Regions from separate parts of the Streptomyces sp. NPDC055189 genome, predicted to be linked through region 1. Evidence: predicted binding sites of a transcription regulator. Region 1 holds the regulator's gene; the other holds the start of a gene.
The links. Region 1 encodes HrcA, which represses chaperone genes, less so after heat shock. Its sites were predicted from a motif close to TTNGCACTCNGNNNNNCNGAGTGCNAA; they were not measured.
Positions count from the first base shown of each region.

Region 2: the regulator HrcA is predicted to act here: its motif matches at 10,076-10,102, upstream of groL (chaperonin GroEL).

Region 1 is NZ_JBSGSG010000053.1:7,292-21,618, reverse strand. Features, by position in the region: gene hemW (radical SAM family heme chaperone HemW) at 1-755, shown strand, start outside; gene ACWFR3_RS29970 (DUF3097 domain-containing protein) at 1,034-1,858, opposite strand; gene ACWFR3_RS29965 (MBL fold metallo-hydrolase) at 1,893-2,636, opposite strand; gene hrcA (heat-inducible transcriptional repressor HrcA) at 2,814-3,830, shown strand; gene dnaJ (molecular chaperone DnaJ) at 3,831-4,970, shown strand; gene ACWFR3_RS29950 (nitronate monooxygenase) at 5,148-6,242, shown strand; gene ACWFR3_RS29945 (16S rRNA (uracil(1498)-N(3))-methyltransferase) at 6,239-6,997, shown strand; gene ACWFR3_RS29940 (VOC family protein) at 7,025-7,417, shown strand; gene ACWFR3_RS29935 (hypothetical protein) at 7,656-8,282, shown strand; gene ACWFR3_RS29930 (S41 family peptidase) at 8,390-11,608, shown strand; gene ACWFR3_RS29925 (histidine triad nucleotide-binding protein) at 11,803-12,156, shown strand; gene ACWFR3_RS29920 (ribonuclease Z) at 12,195-13,103, shown strand; gene ACWFR3_RS29915 (adenosine deaminase) at 13,117-14,118, shown strand; gene ACWFR3_RS29910 (carbohydrate kinase family protein) at 14,193-14,327, shown strand, end outside.
Region 2 is NZ_JBSGSG010000029.1:1,536-15,862, reverse strand. Features, by position in the region: gene ACWFR3_RS21580 (helix-turn-helix domain-containing protein) at 1-98, shown strand, start outside; gene ACWFR3_RS21575 (DUF397 domain-containing protein) at 82-357, shown strand; gene ACWFR3_RS21570 (PP2C family protein-serine/threonine phosphatase) at 494-2,143, shown strand; gene ACWFR3_RS21565 (cobalamin B12-binding domain-containing protein) at 2,149-3,273, shown strand; gene ACWFR3_RS21560 (esterase/lipase family protein) at 3,557-4,804, shown strand; gene ACWFR3_RS21555 (PP2C family protein-serine/threonine phosphatase) at 4,782-5,873, opposite strand; gene ACWFR3_RS21550 (ATP-binding protein) at 6,172-8,271, shown strand; gene groL (chaperonin GroEL) at 8,323-9,948, opposite strand; gene ACWFR3_RS21540 (cold-shock protein) at 10,284-10,487, opposite strand; gene ACWFR3_RS21535 (MoaD/ThiS family protein) at 10,912-11,187, opposite strand; gene thrC (threonine synthase) at 11,290-12,597, opposite strand; SAM riboswitch class I at 12,615-12,749, opposite strand; gene ACWFR3_RS21525 (glucosyl-3-phosphoglycerate synthase) at 12,916-13,860, shown strand; gene ACWFR3_RS21520 (hypothetical protein) at 13,968-14,240, shown strand.

The DNA of each region.
Region 1 (14,327 bases):
CGAAGCAGCACGTACTGAAGGTGCTCGACCGTACGCACACGCCCGGGCGCCCCGAGGCGTGCGTGGCCGAGGCGCGGGCGGCGGGCTTCGAGCACGTCAACCTGGACCTCATCTACGGCACGCCGGGCGAGACGGACGAGGACTGGCGGGCCACCCTCGACGCGGCGATCGGCGCCGGGCCCGACCACGTCAGCGCCTACGCCCTGATCGTCGAGGAGGGCACGCAGCTGGCCCGGCGGATTCGGCGCGGGGAAGTGCCGATGACGGACGACGACGTGCACGCGGACCGGTATCTGATCGCCGACGAGGTCCTCGGGGTTGCGGGCTTCTCCTGGTACGAGGTGTCCAACTGGGCCACTTCCGAGGCCGGGCGGTGCCTGCACAACGAGTTGTACTGGCGGGGGGCCGACTGGTGGGGGGCCGGGCCGGGGGCCCACAGCCATGTGGGGGGTGTGCGGTGGTGGAACGTGAAGCATCCGGGGGCTTATGCGGGGGCGCTTGCCGCGGGGCGCTCGCCGGGGGCGGGGCGGGAGATTCTCGCCGATGAGGACCGGCGGGTGGAGCGGATTCTGCTGGAGCTGCGGCTGCTTGAGGGGTGTCCGTTGTCCTTGCTGCGGCCTGCGGGGCTTGCGGCGGCGGGGCGGGCGCTGGCCGAGGGGCTGCTTGAGGCGGGGCCCTTTGAGGAGGGGCGGGCGGTTCTTACGTTGCGGGGGCGGTTGCTGGCGGATGGGGTTGTGCGGGATCTGGTGGATTGAGGTTCGGACGGGCCCTGCGGGGCTTTCCCCAACCCCGCCCCTTCCCGAAAACCCGCTCGGCGCGGGGGCCCTGTGCCTTGTGGTTGCTGTCATCACCGGCTCCGCCGAGTTCGTCCTCAAACGCCGGACGGGCTGAATGATCTCAGCCGGGCCGGGTGGGCAAGCGCGGGGTAATCGGGTGGGTGGGCGGGAAAAATCCGCCGCGGAGCGGCGGTGTAGTACGCGCCGTGCAGCGGCCGTGCAACGCGCCGTACGCAGGGAACGTGGCCCGCGACGGGCTACTCCTCCGGGCCCGTGACGAAGTCGATCAGTTCCTCCACGCGGCCCAGCAGCGCCGGTTCCAGATCCCGGTAACTGCGCACCGAGCCCAGGATCCGTTGCCACGCGGCGCCCGTGTTCGGGGGCCAGCCGAGCGCCTCGCAGACGCCCGTCTTCCAGTCCTGGCCGCGCGGGACGCGGGGCCACGCCGAGATACCCACGGACGACGGCTTCACCGCCTCCCACACGTCGATGTAGGGGTGCCCCACCACCAGCGCGGAGGAAGAACTCACCTCCGCCGCGATCCGGGACTCCTTGGAGCCGGGCACCAAGTGGTCCACCAGGACGCCGAGGCGTGCGTCGGGGCCGGGGGAGAACTCCGCGACGATCGCCGGGAGGTCGTCGATGCCCTCCAGGTACTCGACGACCACGCCCTCGATGCGCAGGTCGTCACCCCACACCCGCTCGACGAGCTCCGCGTCGTGCCGCCCCTCGACGTAGATCCGACCGGCACGGGCGACCCGGGCCCGCGCTCCCGGTACGGCCACCGAACCGGACGCGGTACGTGTGGGACGTACGGGAGAAGCAGCCGCTGACGGGCGGACGAGGGTGACCGTCCGGCCCTCCAGGTCGAAGCCCGCGGGAGTCATCGGGAAGACCCGCTGCTTGCCGAAGCGGTCCTCCAGGGTCACCGTCGGACCCTCCGCCGTCTTCTCGCAGCGGATCACCGCCCCGCAGAAGCCGGTGCTCAGCTCCTCCACCACGAGGTCCGCCTCCGCGGCGACCTCGGGCACGGGCTTCGGCTTCTTCCAGGGGGGAGTCAGGTCCGCGGAGTACTGGCGCATTCGCATGACGATAAGAGAAGCGGCGTACGACCGGCTACGACACGCCGAAACGGGCCGCCAGTGTGGCGCGTTGCGCATGGACAAAAGCCGCATCGACCACCGCGCCGTGCCCCGGCACGTACAGCGCGTCCTGCCCGCCCAGTTCGAGGAGCCGGTCCAGCGCCGCCGGCCACCGCTCCGGTACCGCGTCGTCGCCCGCCTGCGGTTCGCCCGACTCCTCGACCAGGTCGCCGCAGAAGACGATCTCCGGGGAGCCGTCCGTGCCGGGGACCAGGACCGCCAGGTCGTGGCCCGTGTGGCCGGGGCCGACGTTCGCGAGCAGGACCTGCACCCCGCCGCCCAGGTCGAGCGTCCACTCCCCGCACACCGCGTGGTGCGGCCGGACGAGCAGGTCGGCGGCCTCCGCCGCGGCGTCCGGGGCGACCCCGTGCCGGACGGCCGAGTCGCGCAGTTCCTCGCGGCCCCGCGCGAGGAGCTTGTCGACGCCGACCGCGCCGTACACCTCCACGCCCGCGAACGCCGCCGCACCGAGCACATGGTCGAAGTGCGGGTGCGTCAGGGCGAGGTGAGTGACCCGCCGCCCGCCGCCGAGAATGCCGCGCGCCTGAGTGCGCAGCTCCGCCCCCTCGCGCAGCGTCGCCCCCGCCTCGATCATCAGGGCCGATTCGCCGCCGACGACAAGACCCGCCGTACAGTCCCAGACAGGAAGGCGCCGCCGCCCCACATGCGGCGCGAGCCGCTCCCAGCCCGCCTCGTCCCAAGCCAGTGCCACGTCCATACGCCGACGCTAGCCCGCCGGCGGTCGCTCGGCAGCCGCTGCCCTTGCCGGGCCCGTACCTCACGGCCGTACACTGGGCGCGGCGCAGGCTGGCACTCACCCGAGGGGAGTGCCAGGCAGGGCCGCAGGACGGGCAGGACAGACAGGTTTCAGGGCAAAAGGTGGAGGTGTGCGCGGATGCTCAATGAACGCAGGCTCGAGGTGCTGCGCGCCATCGTCCACGACTATGTCGGCACCGAGGAGCCCGTCGGCTCCAAGGCGCTCACCGAGCGGCACAGCCTCGGGGTCTCCCCGGCCACCGTCCGCAACGACATGGCGGCACTGGAGGAGGAAGGGTTCATCGCCCAGCCTCATACGAGTGCGGGGCGCATCCCCACGGACAAGGGGTACCGCCTCTTCGTCGACCGGCTCGCGGGCGTCAAGCCGATGGCTGCGCCGGAGCGCAGGGCCATCCAGAACTTCCTCGACGGCGCCGTCGACCTCGACGACGTCGTGGCGCGCACGGTGCGGCTGCTGGCGCAGCTGACCCGGCAGGTCGCGGTCGTGCAGTATCCGTCGCTCACACGGTCGACGGTGCGGCACGTGGAGCTGCTCTCGCTGGCTCCGGCCCGGCTGATGCTCGTCCTGATCACGGACACGGGCCGGGTCGAGCAGCGCATGATCGACTGCCCCGCCCCGTTCGGCGAGACCTCGCTCGCGGATCTGCGGGCGCGGCTCAACAGCAGGGTCGCGGGCCGTCGCTTCGCGGACGTGCCGCAGTTGGTGCAGGACATGACGGAGTCCTTCGACGCGGAGGACAGGGGCACGGTGGCGACCGTGCTCTCCACGCTCCTCGAAACCCTCGTCGAAGAGACCGAAGAGCGGCTGATGATCGGCGGAACGGCCAATCTCACCCGCTTCGGACATGACTTTCCCCTCACCATCAGGCCCGTCCTCGAGGCCCTTGAGGAGCAGGTCGTCCTGCTCAAGTTGCTTGGCGAGGCCACAGATTCGGGCATGACCGTACGGATCGGTCACGAGAACGCCCATGAGGGACTCAGCTCTACGTCCGTGGTCTCCGTCGGCTACGGTTCGGGCAGCGAGGCAGTAGCCAAACTCGGCGTGGTCGGCCCGACCCGCATGGACTATCCGGGAACGATGGGAGCAGTACGCGCAGTGGCACGTTACGTCGGACAGATCCTGGCGGAGTCGTAAGTGGCCACGGACTACTACGCCGTACTAGGCGTGCGCCGCGACGCTTCCCAGGACGAAATCAAGAAGGCCTTCCGGAGGCTTGCGCGAGAGCTTCACCCGGACGTGAATCCGGACCCGAAGACTCAGGAGCGCTTCAAGGAGATCAACGCCGCGTACGAGGTGTTGTCGGACCCGCAGAAGAAGCAGGTCTACGACCTCGGCGGCGACCCGCTGTCCCAGGCGGGCGGCGGCGGTGGCGCGGGCGGTTTCGGAGCCGGTGGCTTCGGCAACTTCTCGGACATCATGGACGCGTTCTTCGGGACGGCGTCGCAGCGCGGCCCCCGGTCGCGCACGCGCCGCGGCCAGGACGCCATGATCCGGCTCGAGATCGACCTGGACGAGGCGGCCTTCGGGACCACCAAGGACATACAGGTCGACACGGCGGTCGTCTGTACGACCTGCAGCGGTGAAGGCGCCGCGCCGGGAACGTCCGCCCAGACGTGTGACATGTGCCGCGGTCGCGGTGAGGTGTCGCAGGTCACGCGGTCCTTCCTCGGCCAGGTCATGACGTCGCGGCCGTGCCCGCAGTGTCAGGGCTTCGGCACGGTCGTGCCCACCCCGTGCCCGGAGTGCGCCGGCGACGGCCGCATCCGGTCGCGGCGGACGCTCACCGTGAAGATCCCCGCCGGTGTCGACAACGGCACGCGGATCCAGCTCGCGGGCGAGGGCGAGGTCGGCCCCGGCGGCGGCCCCGCCGGCGACCTGTACGTGGAGATCCACGAGCTGCCGCACGCCGTGTTCCAGCGGCGCGGGGACGACCTGCACTGCACGGTCACCATTCCGATGACGGCCGCGGCTCTGGGCACCAAGGTGCCCCTGGAGACGCTGGACGGCCTGGAAGAGGTCGACATCCGGCCGGGCACGCAGTCCGGTCAGTCGGTGCCGCTGCACGGCAGGGGCATCACGCACCTGCGGGGCGGCGGACGAGGCGACCTCATCGTGCACGTCGAGGTCCTCACGCCGACCAAGCTGGACGCGGAGCAGGAGCGGGTCCTGCGGGAGCTCGCGCAGCTGCGCGGCGAGGAGCGGCCCACGGGGCAGTTCCAGCCGGGGCAGCAGGGGTTGTTCTCGCGTCTCAAGGATGCGTTCAACGGGCGGTAGCGCCTTGAGCAGTACCTTTTGGACGCCCCCGGTGTCGGGTCAGCCCGTGCCGGGGGCGCTTCGTTGTCCGCGGGCCGTCGTGGTTGCTCGCGCAGTTCCCCGCGCCCCCTACGGGGCGCTCTCGCCCCTTGCGGGACGCGATTCGGCCCCCCGGCCAGGTCATGGCACGATGCGTTCATGCCCACCGCACTGACCGATCTCTGCCGCCTTCCGATCGTGCAGGCCCCCATGGCCGGCGGCGCTTCCTGCCCCCAGCTCGCCGCTGCCGTCTGCGAGGCCGGAGGGCTCGGATTCCTCGCCGCCGGGTACAAAACCGCCGACGGGATGTACCAGGAGATCAAACAGTTGCGCGGGCTCACCAGCAGGCCGTTCGGCGTGAATCTCTTCATGCCGCAGCCCGAGTACGCCGACGCCGCCGCCATCGACGTCTACCGCAACCAGCTCGCCGGTGAAGCCGCCTGGTACGAGACGCAGCTCGGTGACCCGGACAGCGGCCGCGACGACGGCTACGACGCCAAGCTCGCGATCCTCGTCGAAGACCCGGTGCCGCTGGTGTCGTTCACCTTCGGCTGCCCCACCCGCGACGTCTTCGACGCCTTCGCCCGTGTGGGCACGATCACGGTCGTCACCGTCACCACGCCCGAAGAGGCGCAGACCGCCCAGTGGTCCGGCGCCGACGCCGTGTGCGTCCAGGGCATCGAGGCGGGCGGCCACCAGGGCACGCACCGCGACAACCCCGAGACGGACGGCGCCGGGCTCGGCCTTCTCTCGCTCATCGCGCAGGTGCGCGAGACCGTGCAGATCCCGATCGTCGCGGCCGGCGGTCTGATGCGCGGCTCGCAGATCGCCGCGGTGCTCGCGGCGGGCGCCGACGTCGCGCAGCTCGGCACGGCCTTCCTGGTCTGCCCCGAGTCGGGCGCGAACGCCCTGCACAAGCAGGCCATGACGAACCCGCTGTTCACCCGCACCGAACTGACCCGCGCCTTCTCCGGGCGCCCCGCCCGGGGCCTGGTCAACCGCTTCATGCGCGAGCACGGGCCGTACGCCCCCGCCGCCTACCCCCAGATCCACCACCTGACCAGCGGTCTGCGCAAGGCCGCTGCCAAGGCCGGTGACGCGCAGGGCATGGCGCTGTGGGCGGGACAGGGACACCGCATGTCGCGGGATCTCGCGGCCGGGCAGCTGGTGGAGGTGCTCGCGGCCGAACTGGCCGAGGCGCAGGCCGCGTCGGCGGCCGGCGGACAGGGAACCCAGCCCGGCGGCCAGGCATGACCGCGCCCGTCTTCGTCGTCGAGACCTTCGAGACCTTGGCGAAAGCCGGCGCGGGCGGCGACGGACGCTACGTACTGGACGGTGCCGAAGGGCGCCACGCCGTCTCCGTGAAGCGGCTGCACGCCGGTGAGGACGTCGTCCTGACCGACGGCGCCGGCCGCTGGGCGAACTGCGTGGTCACGGACACCGAGGGCAAGGACCGGCTGATCGTGCGGATGGACTCCGTACGGGAAGAGGCGCCGCAGGAGCCCCGGATCACCGTCGTACAGGCGCTGCCCAAGGGCGACCGCGGTGAGGTCGCCGTCGAGACCATGACGGAGACCGGCGTCGACGCGATCGTGCCCTGGTCGGCGTCGCGCTGCATCACGCAGTGGAAGGGCGAGCGCGGGCTCAAGGCGCTCGGCAAGTGGCGCGCCACGGCTCGCGAGGCGGGCAAGCAGTCCCGCCGGGTGCGCTTCCCCGAGGTCGCCGATGCCGCGTCGACCAAGCAGGTCGCGGCGCTGCTCGCCACGGCCGACCTCGCGGCGGTCCTGCACGAGGAGGGCAGCGAGCCGCTGGCCGCGGCGGAGCTTCCGGCGGCCGGGCACATCGTCCTGGTGGTCGGCCCCGAGGGCGGCGTATCGCCGGACGAGCTCGCGGCGTTCGCCGACGCGGGCGCGAAGCCGTACCGCCTGGGGCGTAGCGTGTTGCGTACGTCGACCGCGGGGACGGCGGCGGCAGCCCTGCTGCTCGGGCGCACGGGCCGCTGGTCCTGAACTCCCGTGCCATGTAAGGGGGATGCCGTGGAACTCGCCCAAGTGCGCCTGCTCGTATCGGACTTCAGCGCCTGCTATCACTTCTACGCCGAAATCCTGGGCCTCAAGCCCCAGTCGGGGGCGACGGAGGGGCCGTACGAGAAGTTCAGTGCGGCGACCGGCTCCGCCGGGATCGCGCTCCAGGACCGCTCGATGATGGCCCGGCTCCTCGACGAGCTGGAGGAACCCGCGACGGGGCACCGCTCACTGGTGGTGCTGCGGGTCGACGACCTCGACGCGTACTGCGCCCGGATCACCGGGCGCGGCGGAGTCGTCGTCCACGGACCCGCGCCGCTGACGGAGCGCATGCGGGTCGCCCATCTCAAGGACCCGGAAGGGAACTTGGTGGAGTTGCAGGAGTGGCTGCTGCTGCGCGGCTGAGGGCGCCGTTCAGGAGTGGCCGGCCGTCCACCTCGCGCGACGGCCCCGGGTTCGTAGAGGTTGAGCCACTTCCGGTCGTCGTCGTCGCGGTCGTTTCCCATGCGCGGAGGCTACGGGCGGGGCAGGTGCCCGGCACGTTCTCTTCCCGGAGCCCTCGCGTCCGCCGGTGTCCGAAGGCGGCCGGAGTGGACGCAAAGGGGACTATCGTCAGGCGGCTCGCAGTGGCACTCTGCCGCCTATGGGGGCATTGAGGCGCATACGTGATCATTCTGTGGGCGCGGGCGGACGGCGCCGGCGGGTGCTGTACGCCGTCGGGTTCGCGGGGGCGGCGGTGATCGGCGTCGCCGCGTGCGATCCGGTCGACGGGTCCATGAACACCGCGGCCGTGGCCATCACCACCGACGAGATGGCCACGAAGGAGCTGGAGCGGCAGCACCTCGACGTGCTGTGGATCAGCTGCACGGCCCGGTTCAAGGACCGGGTCACACCGTCCAGCGGCGATCCGGAGGAGAAGGCCGACGTCGACGTCGACTGCCAGGGGCAGGCCAGAAACGGGAAAGGGTCCGACGACACCAGCAACATCACCGTCAAGGGTGTGGTGTGGTCCGTCGTCGACGGGCACTGCGTGCGCGGCAGCCTGACCGCCAAGGTCGACGGCAAGCAGTGGTTCCACGTGGAGGTGCTCGGCAACTGCGAGGGCGGCGACGACGGGACCGACGACGGCAACTGGGACGACGGCAACGACAACGGCGACGACCAGGGCGGCGACAAGCCCGACGAACCGGACCAGCCGCCCGCCGCGACCGTCACGGTGACCGTCCCCGGGACACCGGACCCGACCTGCTCGTGCTTCAAGGGCAAGTGAGCCCGGCGACCTGACCGCCCGTACAGGCCGGACGTGACGTGTGTGCAGGCAAGTGATCCAAAGCGCTGTCCGGCTCCGCCGTGGCTGCTTAGGCTGGCTGTGTGACACTGACTGGGCACTCTGCGTATCTCCGGTATCCGCATCTGCGCGGCGAGTTGGTCGCCTTCACCGCTGAGGACGACGTCTGGGTCGCGCCCCTCGACGGCGGCCGGGCATGGCGCGTCAGCGCCGACAACATGCCCGTGAACCACCCCCGCATCTCCCCGGACGGGACGACCGTCGCCTGGACGTCCACGCGTGACGGCGCCCCCGAGGTGCATGTCGCGCCGGTCGACGGCGGCTCCTCCAAGCGGCTTACGCACTGGGGGAGTTCGCGTACGGCGGTGCGCGGCTGGACCCCGGACGGACAGGTCCTCGCCGTCAGTACGGAAGGCCAGGCGTCGCTGCGCCGCAGCTGGGCGCGGGCCGTCCCGCTGGACGGCGGACCCGCGGCCACCCTGCCCTACGGCGTCGTGGGCGACGTCGCGCACGGCCCCGAGGAGGGCCAGGCCCTGCTGCTCTCCGCTCCGATGGGGCGCGAGGCCGCCTGGTGGAAGCGGTACCGGGGCGGCACGGCGGGCAAGCTCTGGATCCGGCGTGGCGATGCGGGCGACGAGGCCCGCTTCGTACGCGTCCACGAAGAGCTCGACGGGAACATCGAGTACCCGCTGTGGGTGGGGGACCGCATCGCGTTCCTCTCCGACCACGAAGGCGTCGGCGCCGTCTACTCCTCGCTGCCCGACGGCTCCGACCTGCGCAGGCACACCGGAATCGACGGCTTCTACGCCCGGCACGCCGCCACCGACGGCACCCGCGTCGTGTACGTGTCGGCGGGTGAACTCTGGCTTCTGGACGACCTGCTGGACGCCGCGCCGCGCCGCCTCGACGTACGCCTCGGCGGCCAGCGCACCGACCTCCAGCCGTTCCCCGTGAGCGCGGCCCGCTGGTTCGGTGCCGCCTCTCCCGACCACACGGGGCGGGGCAGCGCCGTCTCCGTGCGCGGCGGCGTGCACTGGGTGACCCACCGCGAAGGGCCCGCCCGTGCGCTCGCCGTCGAGCACGGAGTGCGCGCCCGGCTGCCGCGGACCTTCCGTGTCGACGGCGAGGAACACGTCGTCTGGGTGACGGACGCGGAGGGCGACGACGCGCTCCAGTTCGCGCCCGCCACCGGCCTCGCGCCGGGCGCGACGCCGCGCAGGATCGCCGCCGGGCAGCTGGGCCGGGTGCTCGGGCTCGCCATGGCGCCCGACGGCAGCAGGGCCGCCGTCGCCTCGCACGACGGCCGTGTGCTGCTCGTGGAGCGGGAGAGCGGGGAGGTGCGCGAGGTCGACCGCGGGGAGCACGGGGACGCCGGCGGGCTCGTCTTCTCACCGGACTCGGCCTGGCTAGCCTGGTCGCACCCTGGGCCCCGGCCGCTGCGGCAGCTGAAGCTGGCCAACACCGCCGACCTTTCGGTGTCCGAGGCGACTCCGCTGCGCTTTCGCGACTACGCGCCCGCGTTCACCCTGGACGGCAAACACCTGGCGTTCCTGTCGGCGCGGGCCTTCGACCCCGTCTACGACGAGCACGTCTTCGACCTCGCCTTCGTCGGCGGATCGCGGCCCTATCTCATCACGCTGGCCGCCACCACGCCCTCGCCCTTCGGGCCGCAGCGGCACGGGCGGCCCTTCGAGACGCCCGACAAGGACGAGACCCCGGACAGCGAGGGCTCGCCCGTCACCCGCATCGACCTCGACGGGCTCGCCGACCGCATCGTGCCGTTCCCCGTCGAGGCCGCCCGGTACTCCACCCTGCGGGCGGCCAAGGACGGCGTCCTGTGGCTGCGGCATCCCGTGCGCGGCGTCCTCGGCGCGTCCAGGGCCACCCCCTCGGACCCCGATCCGCGCACCGAGCTCGAACGGTACGACCTGGTGCAGCAGCACATCGACGAACTGGCCTCCGACGCCGACCACTTCTCCGTCAGCGGGGACGGCAAGCGGGTGCTGCTGTGGGCCGACGGAAAGCTGAAGGTCGTGCCGAGCGACCGGCGGGCCTCCGGCGAGGAGGGTTCCGACTCGAACATCAGCGTCGATCTGACGCGGGTCAGGCAGACGGTCGATCCGGCTGCCGAGTGGCGGCAGATGTACGACGAGGCCGGGCGGTTGATGCGGGACAACTTCTGGCGGCCCGACCTGGGCGGGGTCGACTGGGACGGCGTCCTGGACCGCTACCGCCCCGTCCTCGACCGGCTGGCCACGCACGACGACCTCGTGGACCTGCTGTGGGAGGTCGCAGGCGAGCTCGGTACTTCGCACGCGTACGTCGTGGGGGGCGGGAACTGGGGGAGCCCGTCGGCGCGGCAGGGGCTGCTCGGCGCGGACGTCTCGCGGGGCGATGACGGGGCGTGGCGGATCGACCGGATCCTCCCCTCCGAGACGTCGGACCCGTCCGCCCGCTCGCCGCTTGCCGCACCCGGGGTCGCCGTCCGCGCGGGAGACGCGCTGCTGGCGGTCGCGGGGCGCCCGGTGGACCCGGTGACGGGACCCGGTCCCTTGCTGGTGGGCACGGCGGGGAAGCCGGTGGAGCTCACGGTGTCGCCCGCGGGCGGGGGCGATCCCCGGCACGCGGTGGTGATCCCCGTCGACGACGAGGAGCCGCTGCGCTACCACGCCTGGGTCGCGGACCGGCGTGCCTACGTCCATGAGAAGTCCGGGGGACGGCTCGGATATCTCCACGTGCCGGACATGCAGGCGCCCGGCTGGGCGCAGATCCACCGGGACCTGCGGGTGGAGGTGGCGCGGGACGGGCTCGTGGTGGACGTCCGCGAGAACCGCGGCGGACACACGTCCCAGCTGGTGGTGGAGAAACTCGCCCGGAAGATCGTGGGCTGGGACCTGCCGCGCGGCGCGCAGCCGTACAGCTACCCCTCGGACGCGCCGCGCGGCCCTGTCGTCGCCGTCGCCAACGAATTCTCCGGTTCCGACGGCGACATCGTGAACGCGGCGATCAAGGCGCTTGGGATCGGGCCCGTGGTCGGTACGCGGACGTGGGGCGGTGTGATCGGCATCGACAGCCGGTACCGCCTGGTGGACGGGACGCTCGTGACCCAGCCGAAGTACGCGTTCTGGCTGGAGGGATACGGCTGGGACGTCGAGAACTACGGCGTTGACCCGGACGTGGAGGTCTGGACGACCCCGGAGGACTACGCGGAGGGCCGCGACCCCCAACTGGACGAGGCGGTGCGCTTGGCGCTGACCGCGCTGGAATCCACGCCCCCCAAGACGGCTCCGGAACTGCCGGGGGCCTGAGGGCACGGGGGGCAGTCGGGCGGGTGGGTGGGAAAGCGTGTTCGTTCAAGGATGGACGCGGGGTGATCGGGCGGGTGGGTGGGAGAGGGTGTTCGGGGGAAGGGACGCCGGGGGCCGAGGGGAGGGGCGTGGCGGGGGCGCAGCCCGGATAGCATGCGGGGGCAGTGACCACCAGCCAGGACCGGAGGCGCCCGATGCCGGGAGAACCGAACGCAGACTGCCTGTTCTGCAAGATCGTCGCGGGTGACGTACCCGCCACCGTCGTCAGGGAGACGGAGACGACCGTGGCCTTCCGGGACATCAACCCGCAGGCCCCCACCCACGTCCTGGTCATCCCCAAGGTGCACCACCCGGACGCGGCCAGCCTCGCCGCCGCCGAACCCGCCATCGCCGCCGACGTCCTGCGTGAGGCCGGTGAGGTCGCCGCCGAGGAGAAGGCGGAGAGCTACCGCATCGTCTTCAACACCGGCGCCGGCGCGGGACAGACCGTCTTCCACGCGCACGCCCACGTCCTCGGCGGACGCGGCCTGCAGTGGCCTCCGGGCTAACGGGACAACGGGATATCGGGATAGCGGGATAACTGACCTTGTCCGTACGTGAACTGGTCGTCCTCGGCACCGCGAGCCAGGTGCCGACCCGGCACCGCAACCACAACGGGTACGTCCTGCTCTGGGACGGGCAGGGCATCCTCTTCGACCCCGGCGAGGGCACGCAGCGGCAGATGCTGCGTGCCGGGGTCGCCGCGCACGACCTGCACCGGATCTGCGTCACGCACTTCCACGGCGATCATTCCCTCGGCCTGCCCGGCGTCATCCAGCGGATCAATCTGGATCGCGTCCCGCACGACGTGACCGTGCACTTCCCGCACTCCGGGCAGCACTTCTTCGACCGGCTGCGGTACGCCACCGCCTACCGCGAGACCGTGCAGCTCGTCGTGGAACCCGTCGCCGAGGACGGCCGGTTGGCCGTCGCCCCCTCCTTCGCGCTCGATGCCGTCAAGCTGTCCCACCCCGTCGAGTCCTTCGGCTACCGCATCACCGAACCCGACGGCCGCCGCATCCTCCCCGAACTGCTCGCCGAGCGCGGCATCGCCGGGCCGGACGTCGGGCGCCTGCAGCGCGAAGGGGTGCTGCGGGGCATCACGCTCGACGAGGTCAGCGCGGTGCGGCGCGGGCAACGGTTCGCCTTCGTGATGGACACCCGGCTGTGCGACGGCGTCCACGCCCTCGCCGACGGCTGCGACATGCTCGTCATCGAGTCGACCTTCCTCGACGAGGACGAGCAACTGGCGCTCGATCACGGGCACTTGACCGTGGGCCAAGCCGCCCGGGTCGCAGTCGACGCCGGCGTCCGGCATCTCGTACTGACCCACTTCAGCCAGCGCTACCCCGACCCCGGCGTATTCGAGCAACAGGCCAGGGACGCCGGATTCGACGGTGAACTCACCGTCGCACAAGACCTGTTGCGTGTACCTCTGCCCAAACGAACCACCTGAGTGAGCCGCCGCCATGCCCCTTCCCAAAGCCGAACTGCACCTCCACATCGAGGGCACGCTCGAACCCGAGCTGGCCTTCGCCCTCGCCGCCCGCAACGGCGTCACCCTGCCGTACGCGGACACCGAAGAGCTGCGCAAGGCCTATCTCTTCGACGACCTCCAGTCCTTCCTCGACCTGTACTACGGGCTGATGGCCGTCCTGCTCACCGAGGACGACTTCGAGGAGCTGGCCGACGCCTATCTGGCGCGGGCCGCCGAGCAGGGAGTGCGGCACGCGGAGATCTTCTTCGACCCGCAGGCCCACATGGCGCGCGGCGTGGGCATCGGCACCGTGATCGAGGGGCTCGGGCGCGCCCTGGAGCGCAGCGAGGAGCGGCACGGGATCTCGACCCGGCTCATCATGTGCTTCCTGCGGGACCAGTCCGCCGAGTCGGCCCTTCAGACGCTGGAGGCCGCCAAGCCCCACCTCCACCGGATCATCGGCGTCGGGCTCGACTCCGCCGAGGTCGGCCACCCGCCCGCCAAGTTCCGCGAGGTGTACGAGGCCGCCGCCGCGCTCGGCCTGCGCCGCGTCGCGCACGCGGGCGAGGAGGGGCCGCCCGCGTACATCACGGAGGCCCTCGACGTCCTGGGCGCCGAGCGCATCGACCACGGGCTGCGCTGCATGGAGGACCCGCAGCTGGTGGAGCGGCTCGTGCGCGAGCGCGTGCCGCTCACGCTCTGCCCGCTGTCCAACGTCCGGCTGCGCGCCATCGACGTACTCGAAGAGCACCCCCTCGCGCGGATGATGGACGCCGGGCTGCTGTGCACGGTCAACTCCGACGACCCGGCGTACTTCGGCGGCTATGTCGACGACACCTTCCACGCCGTACGGGAAGCCCTCGGCATCGACCAGGAGCGGCTGCGGGAGCTCGCGCGGAACTCGTTCGAGGCGTCGTTCCTCGACGGGAGCGCGCAGGACGAGGAGCTGCGGGCGCGCTATCTCGCCGAGGTCGCGGAGTATTCGTTCGACTGATCGCGAAGGCGGCTGCGGCGGGCTGACAACCCGTCGTTCGAGCCCCGATGGGCTTCTTCCGTTACGTTGCCTGCATGGTCGTACCTCTCAGAACCAGCATCGACCCGCTCAAGGCAGCCCGCAGAGCAGGCGATCCGCCCTGTGATGTCTTCCTCACCGGCACGGTGTTCCTCGACATCATCTTCACCGGGCTCGATTCCGCGCCCGTG
Region 2 (14,327 bases), on a different contig from region 1:
CCTACGATTTGTTGGGAGCCAGCGCACTCTCGCCACGAGACTCCCTGGCCCTGATCGAATCAGTGGCAGAGGATTACACCCATGAGGACCAGCCCTGAGTACGACCTGAGCACAGCTACTTGGCACAAGTCCACGTACAGCGGGCCTGACGGCGGCAACTGCCTGGAGATGGCCCGCTGGCGCAAGTCCACGTACAGCGGCGGGCAAGGCGGCGACTGCCTCGAAGTAGGCGACGGGCACCCCGAGATCGTCCCCGTGCGCGACTCCAAGAACCCCACCGGCCCGGCGCTCGTGTTTCAGGCCACCGCCTGGAGCACGTTCGTCGCGGGCCTGAACGCTGGGCGGATTATGCAGTAGTCGGTCGGAGGATTTCGTAAGTACGGCAAAGTACGTCGAACTAATACCAGTAGTCATATGCCGTCGGTAACGTAAAGCCCCCTGGCTTCGAGTGGGTGGGGGGTGGTGGGCGCCCGCGCCAGTGGGTTCCACGCTGATGGTCTCCTTGCCGGAGCAGAAGAGGTCTCGTGGTGTACGACCTGCCGCGCAGCACCTTGACCCCTACCCGGTGGTCACGGTGGACGCGGACGGCATCGTGCTGTCCCACAACGAAGAAGCCGGTCTTCTGCTGACGCGGATCGACGTCGGTGTCGCACTGGGCGAGATCGCGCCCGCCTGGCTGAGCGAGGCCCACCTGCGGTGGGTGAACGGCGCGGGGGACGAGCCGTCGGCGTGGGCGGACGGCCGGATCGGCGGGCGCCCCATGAAGGCGCTCGCCGGGCCGGGCGCGAACGGCGCGGTGTCCTGGTGGCTGATCGGTGACGGCGTCCAGTCGGGCGCCGCACAGGAGTTGGCGCGCGAGCGGGCGAGATCCGGTCTGCTCCAGGAGCTGTCCTCCGAACTGCTTGCCTCGCTGAATCTGGAGCGCTGCATGGCGGTGACGGGGCAGCGGGCGGCGCGGCATCTGGCGGACGCGGCGGTCGTGGTCGGGGCGGGCGACGGGCGCAGGTTTCCCGTGACGCGCTGCTCCGACCGCGGGCCGGTGGTGCAGGAGCGCATCGAACTGGACCCCGAACAACTGCCGGGCTTGGCAGAGGCGTTGCTGGGGCTCCCCCCGGTGTCCTCCTGCTGGATCGATCCGCACCAGATGCCTGTCTGGGCCATGCCAGACGGCTTCGTGGACGACGCCGCGGACATCGGTTCGGTGGTCGTGGTGCCGTTGCCGGGCCACGGTGTACCGGCCGGATGCCTCATTCTGCTGCGCCGCCGTCAGGAAGAGGCGTTCACCGCCGACGAGGAGTCCTTCGCACAGCTCTTCGCCGCACGCGCCGGCGCCGCCCTGTCCATCGCCCGCAGTTACGCCCGCCAGGCGCACGTCACCGAAGTGATGATGCGGGACCTGCTGCCGCCCGCCGTCGACCGGGTGCACGGCATCAGCTTCTCCGGCCGGTACCGCGCCTCCGTGGAGGGCGAACGCGTCGGCGGTGACTTCTACGACCTGTATCCCGCCGAGGCGCCGGAGGCCGAGACCGTCGCGGTCCTTGGTGACGTGTGCGGCAAGGGCCTTGAAGCCGCCGTCACGGCGGGGCGGATCCGGCACGTGCTCCAGGCGCTCGTGCCGTTCGCCGCCGACCACACCCGCCTGCTCACCCTCCTCAACAGGGCGCTGCTGGCCGCGCAGCAGACCCCCTTCGTGACACTGGTCCTGGTCACCGCGGTGCACCAGGACTCGCGGGTACGGCTGCGCGTCTCCAGCGCGGGCCATCCCGCCCCGCTGATCGTGCGTACCGACGGCCGTGTCGAAGAGACCCTGACCACGGGCACGCTGATCGGCGCCTTCGCCGACCTCGATCTCATGACCGCGGAAGTCACGCTGCACCCGGGCGACGTCTGCCTCCTGTACTCCGACGGGATCACCGAGGCATGGGGCGGGCCGCTGGGGCACGTGATGTTCGGCGAGGAAAGGCTGCGCGCCGTGCTCGCCGAGTGCGCCGGGATGCCGGCCGAGGTGGTCACCGAGCGCGTGCAGATGGTCGTGGCCCAGTGGGTGGGCGAGGGCAGGCACGACGACATGGCCGTACTGGCGATCGGCGCGCCACGCGGCAACCGTCCGACGACAGAGAAAGAGCAACCCCGGAAAGGGTGATCCGCGTGAGCGGTGACCAGCAGAACGACTCCCTCACCGAGTCGCGTGAGCAGTTGTGGCAGGCATTCGACGAGTGCGACGAGACGCGCGCCGTCGCCGTCGTGCGCGGTGCGCTCGGCACGGCGGAGCTCAAGCGGGTGCACGACATGGACGCTTCGGCCGCCGGACAGCTGCGTGCCGCGGGTGAGCGCGTCCTGCTCGAACTGATCGCACCGAGCCAGGAGCGGGTGGGTGCGGCCTGGGCGGCCAACGACATCTCGGTGGCGCAGGAACACGCTGCCACGGCGATCAGCGAGCGGTGCGTAGCGGCAGTGGCCGAAGCCACCGCCCCCGCTCTCTTCGGACCGTTCACGGGGCGGGTCCTGGTGGCGTGCGTCAACGGCGAGTGGCACGCCCTGCCCGCGCTCCTGATCAGCGAGGTGCTGCGGCTGCGCGGCTGGCGCGTCGACTATCTCGGGGCGCAGGTCCCCACCGAGCATCTGGTCGAGCACGTGTATCGCACTCGTGCGCAGGCGGTACTGCTCTCCTCGTCCATCCCGACGCTCCTGCCCGGCGCCCACAACGCGATCGCCTCGTGCCAGAGCGTCGGCGTTCCGGTGCTTGCCGGAGGGGCCGCGTTCGGTCCGCAGGGCCGCTACGCACGGATGATGCGGGCCGAGTGGGCCAAGGACGCGCGCGGCGCGGCGACGCTGCTCGGCCAGAACCTGGCGGGGGCCGGTGCGCCCGCGGCCCGTCCGCCGGACCTGGACCTGCCGCACCTGGGCGACCAGGAGTACACCATGATCCGCCGGAGCAGGCCGCAACTGGTCAAGCAGACCCTCGCCGACGTCGAAGAGGGCTTCCCCGAGATGCGCGGGTACAGCGAGTACCAGCTGGAACGCACCGTCGAGGACATCGACTTCATCGTCAACTACCTCGCCACGGCCCTATACGTCGACGACCCCGGCCTGTTCACCAGGTTCATCACGTGGACCGCGGACATCCTGTCGGCCCGCGGCGTCCCGCCCCTGTGTCTGCTCCCCGCGCTGGACTCGCTCCTCGCCCAGCTCAAGGACTTCCCCCGCGCGGTCGGCATCCTCACCGCAGGACGCGGCCTCCTCACTCCGCCCCCGCCCGGCAGCCCCGCGTGATCACATCGGCTTCGGGCCATACTTCCCCGGCTCCGGCAGGCGGACGCTGACCGAGTCGGACACCACCCCGGCACACCCGTAACCACCGCGGGCCCCCGCACCCAGGCCCGGCCGTCCCCGCCCCCGTACCGCAGGGGTGAATACGGCCAACGCCCCGCTGTCCGAAAGGCCCCCGCTCGTCCGGTGAATCCCGGTGGCCGTCTATCGACGACCACCGCGCGTATCGAGGATGGCACCTGCCCACCCGCCGTCATCGAAGCCGCACCACCGGAGGGGATCCTTCATGACCGATTCCAACGAGCCCAACGAGCCCGACGAAGAGCAGATCGCCGAGGCCTTCGGGATCGCCGCCCGCGTCACTCTGGCGCCCGGCCCCAGGGAGGTCTCCGAGGCCGCTCCCGCCCCTGACCAGGAGTGGGCGTTACCCGACGGCAAGGCGTGGGTGTATCTCGCGGACGCCAAGCGCGGGCTCGCCAAGCCGGTGATCATCGCGGACGGCTTCAACACCGGGCCCAGCGACCTGGACTTCTCGTGGGAGATCCTGGAGCGGGGCCCGTACCCCTTCATCGGCGAACTGCGCAGGCGCGGGTACGACGTCGTCCTGCTCGGCTTCGACGAGCGCAGCGCCTCGATCCTGGACAACGCCAAGGCGGCCCGCTCGGCGATCCAGGAGGCCATCGCGCGGCGCTCCGGCAGCCACCCGCTGACGGTGGGCGGCTTCAGCATGGGCGGTCTGGTCACGCGGTACGCGCTGGCGAAGATGGAGCACGACGACGTCGAGCACGAGACCGAGCTGTACTTCTCCTTCGACAGCCCGCACCGCGGCGCCTGGATCCCGATCGCGCTCCAGTCGTTCGCGCACTACATCCGGCGCCTGAACGCGGCGTTCTCGAACCAGATGAACAGCCCGGCTGCGCGCCAGCTCCTGTGGCAGCACATCTCCGAGTGGGGCGACACCCCCGAGACGGACAAGGAGCGCGTCGAGTTCCTCGCCGAGCTCGAGCGGGTCGGCGGCTGGCCGCGCCGCCCGAAGAAGATCGGCGTCGCCAACGGCGTGCGTACGGGCGCGGGCAACGGCGTCGCCCCCGGCGAGCAGGCGTTCCGCGGCAGGGGCCTGGCCATCACCGGCACTCACCTCTACACGCAGCCCGCGGGCGAGGACCAACTGGTCGCGCAGCTACGGGTGGTGACTTTGCGCAGGCCGCAGATCCGCACCTCGTACCTGCCCGGGATCGACGGCGCACCGGGCGGCACCCTGGAGGGCTTCGGCATCCTCGCCGACGAGCTGGACAAGATCCCCGCGATCATCGGCCTCGGCTCGGAGGCCGAGATCCGCGAACACTGCTTCGTCCCGGCCGTGAGCGCGGTGGCCCTGCGCGACATCGACAGCCACCAGAAGCTGTACGACCCGTTCCCGGAGAAGTCCGAGGACAGCGAACTCGACGAGTACCTCTGCGCCGCTCAGAACGAGGGCCACACCCTGGTCACCGAGGAACTCTGCACCTGGATCATGGACCGGCTGCCGGGCTGATCCCCTCCCGGGGGAAGGCGGCCTGCGAGGACTCGGTGACGCCGGCCGCCCGGCACAGGACGAGGACGACGTCGTCCGTGAGCGGGCGGCCGGTGTGCGCGATCGCCATGGCGTACAGGGCGTCGAGCGCGTCGGAGTTCGAGGGGTCGGCCAGCGCCCCGGCGACGCGCGGCAGCAGGGGGAACTCGACGCCGTCGGCGTCGCGGGCCTCGCTCAGGCCGTCGGTGTAGAACAGGAGGCGCTCCCCCGGCTGGAGGTAGACCCGGTGCGCCAGTGGTGTCGTGCGCAGCCCCAACGGGAGGGCGGGTTCCGGGGGTTCGAGGAGTCTGATCTGCTTGCCCACCCGAACGGGCGGCGGATGCCCGCAGTTGACCAGGCGGACCTCGCCCGGCGCGAACTCGGCCAGTACGGCGGTGACGAAGTCCTCGGGGCCCAGGGCGGGATCGAGGCGGGCGTCCAGGGCCGTGGCCAGGTCGGCGAGGCCGGGGGTGACGTAGGCGAGGTCACGGAAGGCCTTCATCGACGCCGCGGTGGTCCGCAGCGCCTCCAGGCCGTGGCCGCGCACGTCCCCGACGAACAGTCTCGGTCCGTACGGGGTGTGGACGACGTCGTACAGGTCCCCGCACACCGAGGCCCCCTGCACCGGACTGCGGTGCAGGGAGCACACCTCGATGCCTTCGACCTCGACCGCCAGGGGCTGCAGCAGCGCGCTCTGCGACGCGCTCGCCACCTCCGTGACGCGGGCGAGCGACGCCTTCCGCTCGGCATGCCGGGCGGCATTGCGGATGGCCAGCATCCCGCCCGCCACGAGGACCAGGAACTCCAGGGCAAAGCCCGGCGCCCTCAGCAGATGGCGCACGATGCCGGTCCCCGCCGCGAGGAGGACCGTCCAGCAGACCACCATCGCGGTCCGCCGCACACTCGACCAGACACAGGCGAGGAGCGGACCGATCAGAAGCACGGCGATCCCCACCGGCCGACCGCCGACGAACGTGCCGATCGCGGCCAGGAGCAGACCGACGCCCGCGGCGAGCGCCGGCAGACCGCTCCGGCTGTGCCATTTCCGCATGTCTGCCTCCCGGCCCCACCTGCCGACGGGCATGGCCCGGCCCCACCCCCATGTTTACGCTCCGTGACGACTGACGGTCACTATGGCCCACTCATGGCCCCTCTCAGAAGTGATTGACCGGAGTAGGCGGTAGATGACCGGCCCTGACGCCGAAATGCGGTGATCCGCGCGTCTCGCCCGGAGAAATGGGCATCTCGTGACATCCACGGGCCGGGGGCCGTGACGGAGAGCAGACTCACCTGTCGGAGACGGCGGCTGCGAGCCGAAGGGGCCCGGGCGCCGGAGACGGGGAGCCACCATGCGGACATCCGGGAAGGGCCGGCAGGTGGGCAACCTACCGGCCGAGACAACGAGTTTCGTCGGACGCGGAGCCGAACTGCGGGCCGTGGCGCAAGCCGTGACCGACGCCCGCCTGGTGACGCTGACCGGCGTGGGCGGCGTGGGAAAGACCCGGCTGGCACAGCGCGCCGGAGCCGGACTGCGGGACGCCTTCCCCGACGGGGTGTGGCTGGTCGGCCTCTCCCAGCTGAGCGAACCGGCCCTGCTGGCACTCGCCCTGTACGAAGGTCTGCGGCTTGCCGACCAGAGCACCCGGCCCGCGAGCGAGGTGGTCACCGAGTGGCTGGCCGACAAGAAGCTGCTCCTCATCCTGGACTGCTGCGAACATCTGGCCGCCGACTGCGCCGACTTCGTACGGACACTGCTGGCCGCGGCTCCGGGCGTGCACGTCCTCGCCACCAGCCGCCGCCCCCTGGCCCTGCGGGGCGAGCGGGCGATCGTCGTGCCGCCGCTGCCGGTGGACGTCCATGGCGGACAACCGTCCGACGCCTCCCTGCTGTTCATGGAACGCGCGGGCGTCACCAAGGAGGACGGCACCGCGGTGGCGGAGATCTGCGCGCACCTGGAGGGAATCCCCCTCGCCATCGAACTGGCCGCCGCCCGCCTGTCCGAGATGGACCTGGAGGCTCTCCGACAGCGCCTGCACGACCGCTACGAAACGCTCGCCGCCCCGTCGCCCTCCCCCGGCTCCCCCGGCGCCTGGCCCGGCGACGGCGATCCCCGGCACCTGACCCTGCGCACGGCCATCGGCTGGAGCCACGAACTGTGCACCCCGCAGGAGCGCCTCGCCTGGGCCCGCCTGTCCGTGTTCGCCGACGGCTTCGAGCAGGAAGCGGCCGAACTGGTCTGCTCCGGCGGCCCGCTCGGCAGCGGGCAGATCGGGGGGCTGCTGTCCGCGCTGGTGGACAAGTCGCTGCTCCGGTCGGTGCAGACCCAGCGCGGCCTGCGCTACTCGATGCTGGACACCGTCCGGGAGTACGGCGAGGAGTGGCTGCGAAGCCTCGGTGAGGAACAGCGCTTCTCGGAGCGGCACCGGGACTACTACCGCTGGCTGGCCCGCACCGGCGGCCGGAAGTGGGCGGGCCCCGACCAGGTGGCCTGGTACGAGCGCTGCACGGCGGAGCACGCCAACCTGCGCGCGGCGCTTGAGTGCTGCCTGGCCGACGAGGACCCGCGCGACAGCCTTGAGATGGTCGGCAGCCTGTGGTTCTTCTGGTTCTGCTGCGGCTTCCAGCGCGAGGGCCGCCACTACGGGGACCGTGCCCTGGCCAAGTCACCCGGCCCCGGCCCCGAGCAGGGACGCTTCTGGGCCCTGTGGACCCTGGGAATGGTGGCCTTCGCGCAGGGCGACCTCGAAGCCTCCGGCCGGCAGGTGGACCTCTGCAATCCGCTGGCGGACCGGCTCGGCGATCCGGCGGCGGTCGACGCCGCCCGCTACCTCGAAGGGTCCTGGCTGGCGCTGAGCGGCCAGTCGGCGCGGACGCTCGGCCTTGTCGCAGGAGCGGCCGGTTCCTCGGACTGCGGCGGCGGTTCCCCCGCCGTCAAACTCCTTTTGCTTGCCACCGTTCCGTTCGCCCATCTCCGTCTGGGCGAGTTCGACCAAGTCGCCGTGACCGCCGACACCCTGCGCGTGGAGTGCGAGCGGCACGGCGAGCAGTGGATGCGCAGTTTCGCCTTCTACCTGCTCGCCGGAGCCGCCCTCGGCAACGGCGACGCGGCCTCGGCGGTGCGGCACGCCCGCGACGGCCTGGCGATCAAATGGCGGCTCCACGACCTCCTCGGTGCCGCCCTGAGCGTCGACACGCTGACCTCGGCCATGGACGATCCCGAGCAGGCCGCGCGGCTACTCGGTATTTCCGATGTCCTGTGGCGCTCCGTCGGTGGCGCGCGGATGGGAAATGTGGACCTCGTGGCCGCCCGCCGGGCCAGCGAGCACCGGAGCCGCGAGGCCATCGGCGACCCGGCGTACGAAGCCGCGTTCCGCATGGGCCTGGAGGCCGACCTCGACGACGGCATCGCCTACGCCCTGGCAACGCCCGAGGGCGGCACCCCTTCGTGAGAAGGAGTGCCGCCCTCGGTACGTACGGGACGTCGATCGACCAGAGGTCGATCAGAAGTCCATGTCACCGCCCGGCATGCCGCCGCCGGCCGGGGCAGCGCCCGCCTTCTCCGGCTTGTCGGCGATGACGGCCTCGGTGGTGAGGAACAGCGCGGCGATGGACGCGGCGTTCTGCAGGGCAGAGCGCGTGACCTTCGCCGGGTCGAGGATGCCCTCGGCGATCATGTCGACGTACTCACCGGTCGCGGCGTTGAGGCCGTGGCCGACGGTGAGGTTGCGGACCTTCTCGACGACGACGCCGCCCTCAAGGCCGCCGTTGACGGCGATCTGCTTGAGCGGGGCCTCCAGGGCGAGCTTCACGGCGTTGGCGCCGGTCGCCTCGTCACCCTCGAGCTCCAGCTTCTCGAAGACGGCGGCGGCCTGCAGCAGCGCCACGCCACCACCGGCGACGATGCCCTCTTCGACGGCCGCCTTCGCGTTGCGAACGGCGTCCTCGATGCGGTGCTTGCGCTCCTTGAGCTCGACCTCGGTCGCGGCACCGGCCTTGATGACCGCAACACCGCCGGCGAGCTTCGCCAGGCGCTCCTGCAGCTTCTCGCGGTCGTAGTCGCTGTCCGAGTTCTCGATCTCGGCGCGGATCTGGTTGACGCGACCCTGGACCTGGTCGCTCTCACCGGAGCCGTCGACGATCGTGGTCTCGTCCTTGGTGATGACGACCTTGCGGGCACGGCCGAGCAGGTCGAGACCGGCGTTCTCCAGCTTGAGGCCGACCTCCTCGGAGATGACGGTGCCACCGGTGAGGATGGCGATGTCGCCGAGCATGGCCTTGCGGCGGTCACCGAAGCCGGGCGCCTTGACGGCGACGGACTTGAAGGTGCCACGGATCTTGTTGACGACCAGGGTCGACAGGGCCTCGCCCTCGACGTCCTCGGCGATGATCAGCAGCGGCTTGCCGGACTGCATGACCTTCTCGAGGAGCGGAAGGAGGTCCTTCACGTTCGCGATCTTCGAGTTCACGATCAGGATGTACGGGTCGTCGAGCGACGCCTCCATACGCTCCATGTCCGTGGCGAAGTACGCCGAGATGTAGCCCTTGTCGAAGCGCATGCCCTCGGTGAGCTCAAGCTCGAGCCCGAAGGTCTGCGACTCCTCGACGGTGATGACGCCTTCCTTGCCGACCTTGTCCATCGCCTCGGCGATGAGCTCGCCGATCTGGGTGTCGGCGGCGGAGATGGAGGCGGTCGAAGCGATCTGCTCCTTGGTCTCCACGTCCTTGGCCTGCTCGAGCAGGGCGCCCGAGACGGCCTCGACGGCCTTCTCGATGCCGCGCTTGAGGGCCATCGGGTTGGCACCGGCGGCTACGTTGCGCAGGCCCTCGCGGACCAGCGCCTGCGCCAGGACGGTCGCGGTCGTCGTGCCGTCACCGGCGACGTCGTCCGTCTTCTTCGCGACCTCCTTGACCAGCTCGGCGCCGATCTTCTCGTACGGGTCCTCGAGCTCGATCTCCTTGGCGATGGAAACACCATCGTTGGTGATCGTGGGGGCACCCCACTTCTTCTCGAGGACGACGTTGCGACCCTTGGGGCCCAGGGTCACCTTGACGGCGTCGGCGAGCTGGTTCATGCCGCGCTCGAGGCCGCGCCGTGCCTCCTCGTCGAACGCGATGATCTTGGCCATGTGAAGTGGTCCTCCCGGACAGGGGTGGCATGCTCCGGATCGCATCGGTGCCCGCGACGGACGGCCTGCAAGCCTTGTGGTTCCTTGCCCCACCCGGCCTGCGGGCCTCACCGACCCGATCCAAGTTCTGTCACTCTCACTCGGAGAGTGCTAAGCCCAATGATTAGCACTCGACCCCTACGAGTGCAAGCGCCTCTCATGGATCCCGGACGCACGAGGGGGCGCGCGTCCAGGGGCGCGGGGCGCGGCGAACACAGGACGCACGAGGGGCCCGTACCCCTGTCGGGATACGGGCCCTTCGTCACTCGCTAAGTCGCTGGCCGATCGCGCCGAGATCAGACGGCGAGCTTGACCATGTCCGCCTGCGGACCCTTCTGGCCCTGCGAGATCTCGAACTCAACTCGCTGACCTTCTTCAAGGGTGCGGTAGCCGTCCATCTGAATCGCGCTGTAGTGGACGAAAACATCCGCACCACCGTCGACCGCGATGAAGCCGTACCCCTTCTCCGCGTTGAACCACTTGACGGTGCCCTGAGCCATGCCTAACTCCCCTATTACTGGCCCTTGCACGGACCCGCACTTCGCGGACCCGGGTCAGACCTCACCCCCCCAATGGGTTGTGGAGGCGTGCGCCGGAACGCGTCGACCGCGGCTGAATGTATCTGTCCAACTGCCCTCTGCAACAGGTCAATCAGACGAGAATTCTGGGCACGCGTGATCGGAAATATGCGGAGGATTTACCGGAGTTCAGGGCAAGTCGGGCCAGACAAATGCCACGAGAGGGGCAAATGGGCAGTGCACTTTGGCTACTTCTTGTCGCCCTCAGGGCGACTTCGTATATGCGCTCGGCACAAACGGGGAAGCTCGCTTCCCAACTGTACCGCGCTCAACCACATAGAATTGCCCCCTCCGCTTCTCTCGCAGAGGGGGCATTTCCGATTACGCAGGGTATTTCCTTAAAGGATCAACCACCGGCGACGGCAGGAATGATCGAGATGCCCGCGCCGTCCGGCGTAGCGGTCTCCAGACCCTGCTCGAAGCGGACGTCGTCGTCGTTCACGTAGACGTTCACGAAGCGCCGCAGCTTGCCCTGGTCGTCCAGGACGCGCGCCGCGATGCCGGCGTGGTTCTTCTCCAGGTCGGCGATGACCTCGGAGAGGTTCGCCCCCTCGGCGGCGACCTCGGACTGACCGCCGGTGTAGGTGCGAAGAATGGTGGGGATACGAACGTTCACGCTCATGGATTCACCTCGGGGTGCGTGGGGCCCCTTCAGGGGCGCGGGGAACTGCGCGACCAGCCACGACGGTCCGCAGACGGAAAGAAGGCTCAGGCCCTGCGGCGATTAACCGGCAAGACCCGCGGCGCGAAACGCGTCAAGGCTGGGCTTGATCGTGGCGGTCGCCTGAGACGTCTCGGCAACAGCGTCAAGAGTCTTGAGCCCGTCACCCGTGTTCAGCACCACCGTGGTCAGGGTGGGATCGATGAGCCCCGCGTCGATCAGCTTCTTGGTGACGCCCACGGTCACCCCGCCCGCGGTCTCCGCGAAGATCCCCTCGGTCCGGGCAAGCAGCTTGATCGCGTCGACGACCTGCTCGTCGTTCACGTCCTCGACGGCCCCACCGGTACGACGCGCGATGTCGAGCACGTACGGCCCGTCGGCGGGGTTGCCGATGGCAAGCGACTTGGCGATGGTGTTCGGCTTCTGCGGGCGGACGACGTCGTGCCCGGCCTTGAAGGCGGTGGACACCGGCGAACAGCCCTCGGCCTGCGCACCGAAGATCTTGTACGGCTTGTCCTCCACGAGCCCCAGCTTGATGAGCTCCTTGAGACCCTTGTCGATCTTCGTGAGCTGCGAGCCCGAGGCGATCGGGATGACCAGCTGGTCCGGCAGCTGCCAGCCGAGCTGCTCGCAGATCTCGTACGCCAGGGTCTTGGAACCCTCTCCGTAGTACGGCCGCAGGTTCACGTTCACGAAGCCCCAGCCCTCGCCCAGCGGGTCGCCGATGAGCTCGGAGCAGAAGCGGTTCACGTCGTCGTAGTTGCCCTCGATGCCGACGAGCTCGCCGCCGTACACCGCAGCCATGACGACCTTGCCCTGCTCCAGGTCGTGCGGGATGAACACGCAGGAGCGGAAGCCGGCGCGGGCCGCGGCGGCACCGACGGCGCCCGCGAGGTTGCCGGTGGAGGAGCAGGAGAGCGTGGTGAAGCCAAAGGCGCGGGCGGCCTCGATGGCCTGCGCCACGACGCGGTCCTTGAAGGAGTGCGTCGGGTTGCCCGAGTCGTCCTTGACGAACAGCTTGCCCTGCTCGACGCCGAGCTCGCGGGCGAGGTTGTCGGCCTTGACGAGCTTGGTCCAACCAGGGTTGATGTTGGGCTTCTCGGCGACGTCCGCCGGGACGGGCAGGAGAGGGGCGTAGCGCCAGATGTTGTCCGGGCCGGACTCGATCTGCTTGCGGAGTGCCTCGGGGTCACCCGTCGGCAGGTCGTACGCGACTTCGAGCGGGCCGAAACAGGCCTGGCAGGCGAAGATCGGGCCGAGGGCGTAGAGCTCACCGCACTCGCGGCAGGAAAGGCCCGAAGCGGGACCGAGATCCACGGAACCCGTGGTCGAAGGGGTGGTGTCGTTCGTTGCGACAGTCTGCGCAGCCATGGAGGCGAGGCCCTTTCTCCTCATCTTCCCCGCGGCGAATCTCACCGCGAGACGGAATTGGCACCTTCCCCACCGAGACCTCGCGTGCGCGGTCGGCGGGATGGTTGCCGGGGCTTCAACGGGCCGTATCCCTCTGCCCCTCTGGATGAGCGGTATGGCGCCGGGCTTCAGGGGCCCGGGGCGTTTATTGCGCGATGACCCCGGCATGCGATGGTCATCGGCGTTGTTCAAGACTGTAACCGACGGCCTGGACCCTTGAGATAGTCGTCCGCACCGCGAGATGGATCACATGTAGGCCACACACAGGAGGAGCCCCCCGTGCTGGAAGAGGCCGAGCGCTGGCTGACCAGGCGTTCCTGGTCGGTTGCCGACCGTCCGCTCAGCGCGCTCGTCGCCGCCAAACGGGCGTCGGGAGCCTCGGTGAGTGTCGTCCTGCCCGCGCTCGACGAGGAGGAGACGGTCGGCGAGATCGTCGCCGAGATCCGCCGCGAGCTGGTCGAGGAGACCGCTCTCGTCGACGAGCTCGTGGTGATCGACTCCGGCTCCGCGGACCGCACGGCGGAGGTCGCCCGGGCGGCGGGCGCGCGGGTCGTGCACCGGGACGAGATCCTGCCGCGCATCCCGGCCGTGCCCGGCAAGGGCGAGGTCCTGTGGCGCTCGCTCCTGGTGACCGGCGGCGACATCGTCGCGTTCGTCGACGCGGACCTGAGGGAGTTCTCGGCGGACTTCGTGACGGGGATCGTCGGCCCGCTCCTGACGGAGCCCGACGTGGACTTCGTGAAGGCGATGTACGACCGTCCGCTGGCCGGAACCGACGATCAGGGCGGCCGGGTCACCGAGCTGATGGCGCGCCCGCTGCTCAACATGCACTGGCCCCAACTCGCGGGGTTCGTACAGCCGTTGGGCGGCGAGTACGCGGCGCGCAGATCACTCCTGGAGCGCCTCCCGTTCCCCGTCGGCTACGGGGTGGAGCTGGGTCTGCTGGTGGACGCGCTGCACACCGTGGGCCTGGACGCGCTCGCGCAGGTCGACGTCGGGGTGCGCAAGCACCGGCACCAGGACGGGCAGGCGCTCGGCAGGATGGCCGCGGCGATCTACCGGACGGCACAGCTGCGCCTCGCGCGCGGCCACCTCGTACGCCCCGAGCTCATACAGTTCGAACGGGGCGAGCAGGGGTTCGAGCCGCGGACCCATCCGGTCGACACGGAGGAGCGTCCGCCGATGTCCGGCATCGCGGAGTACACGGCCCGCCGCGTGGCGTAACCACTCAAGGCCGGGCATTTTGTCTACATTCCCCACTTATGTGGCAAATGTGGCAGAGACATGCAGTGGGAAGCGCGCGACGTACGCGACGTAACGGTGGCATGACCATGGCCACGGCTGGCCTCATGGCGGCGATGCTCGGTGCCGCAGCCGTGCCTGCGGTCGGCGCGGAGGCGCGGCACGAGGCGTCGCCGTCGTACGGGAACGTCAGAACCATCGACCGCGCCGAGCTCGGCCCCGCGGACGAGCAGCAGAGCGTCCGCGGTGAGCTGGCCAAGAGCGGCAGCGACTCGGACACGATGCTGTACGCGGGCCTCGCGATCTCCCTGTGCGTGCTGGGCGCGCTCGCGGTGGCCGCGGCACGGAGCAGACGGGACTAGGTCCCCTGTCCCCACAGGCCCCCTGTCCCCGAACGTATACGGCCGGGTCCGTCACGGTCCGGCCGTACGTTTGAGCCCTTCCCGGAA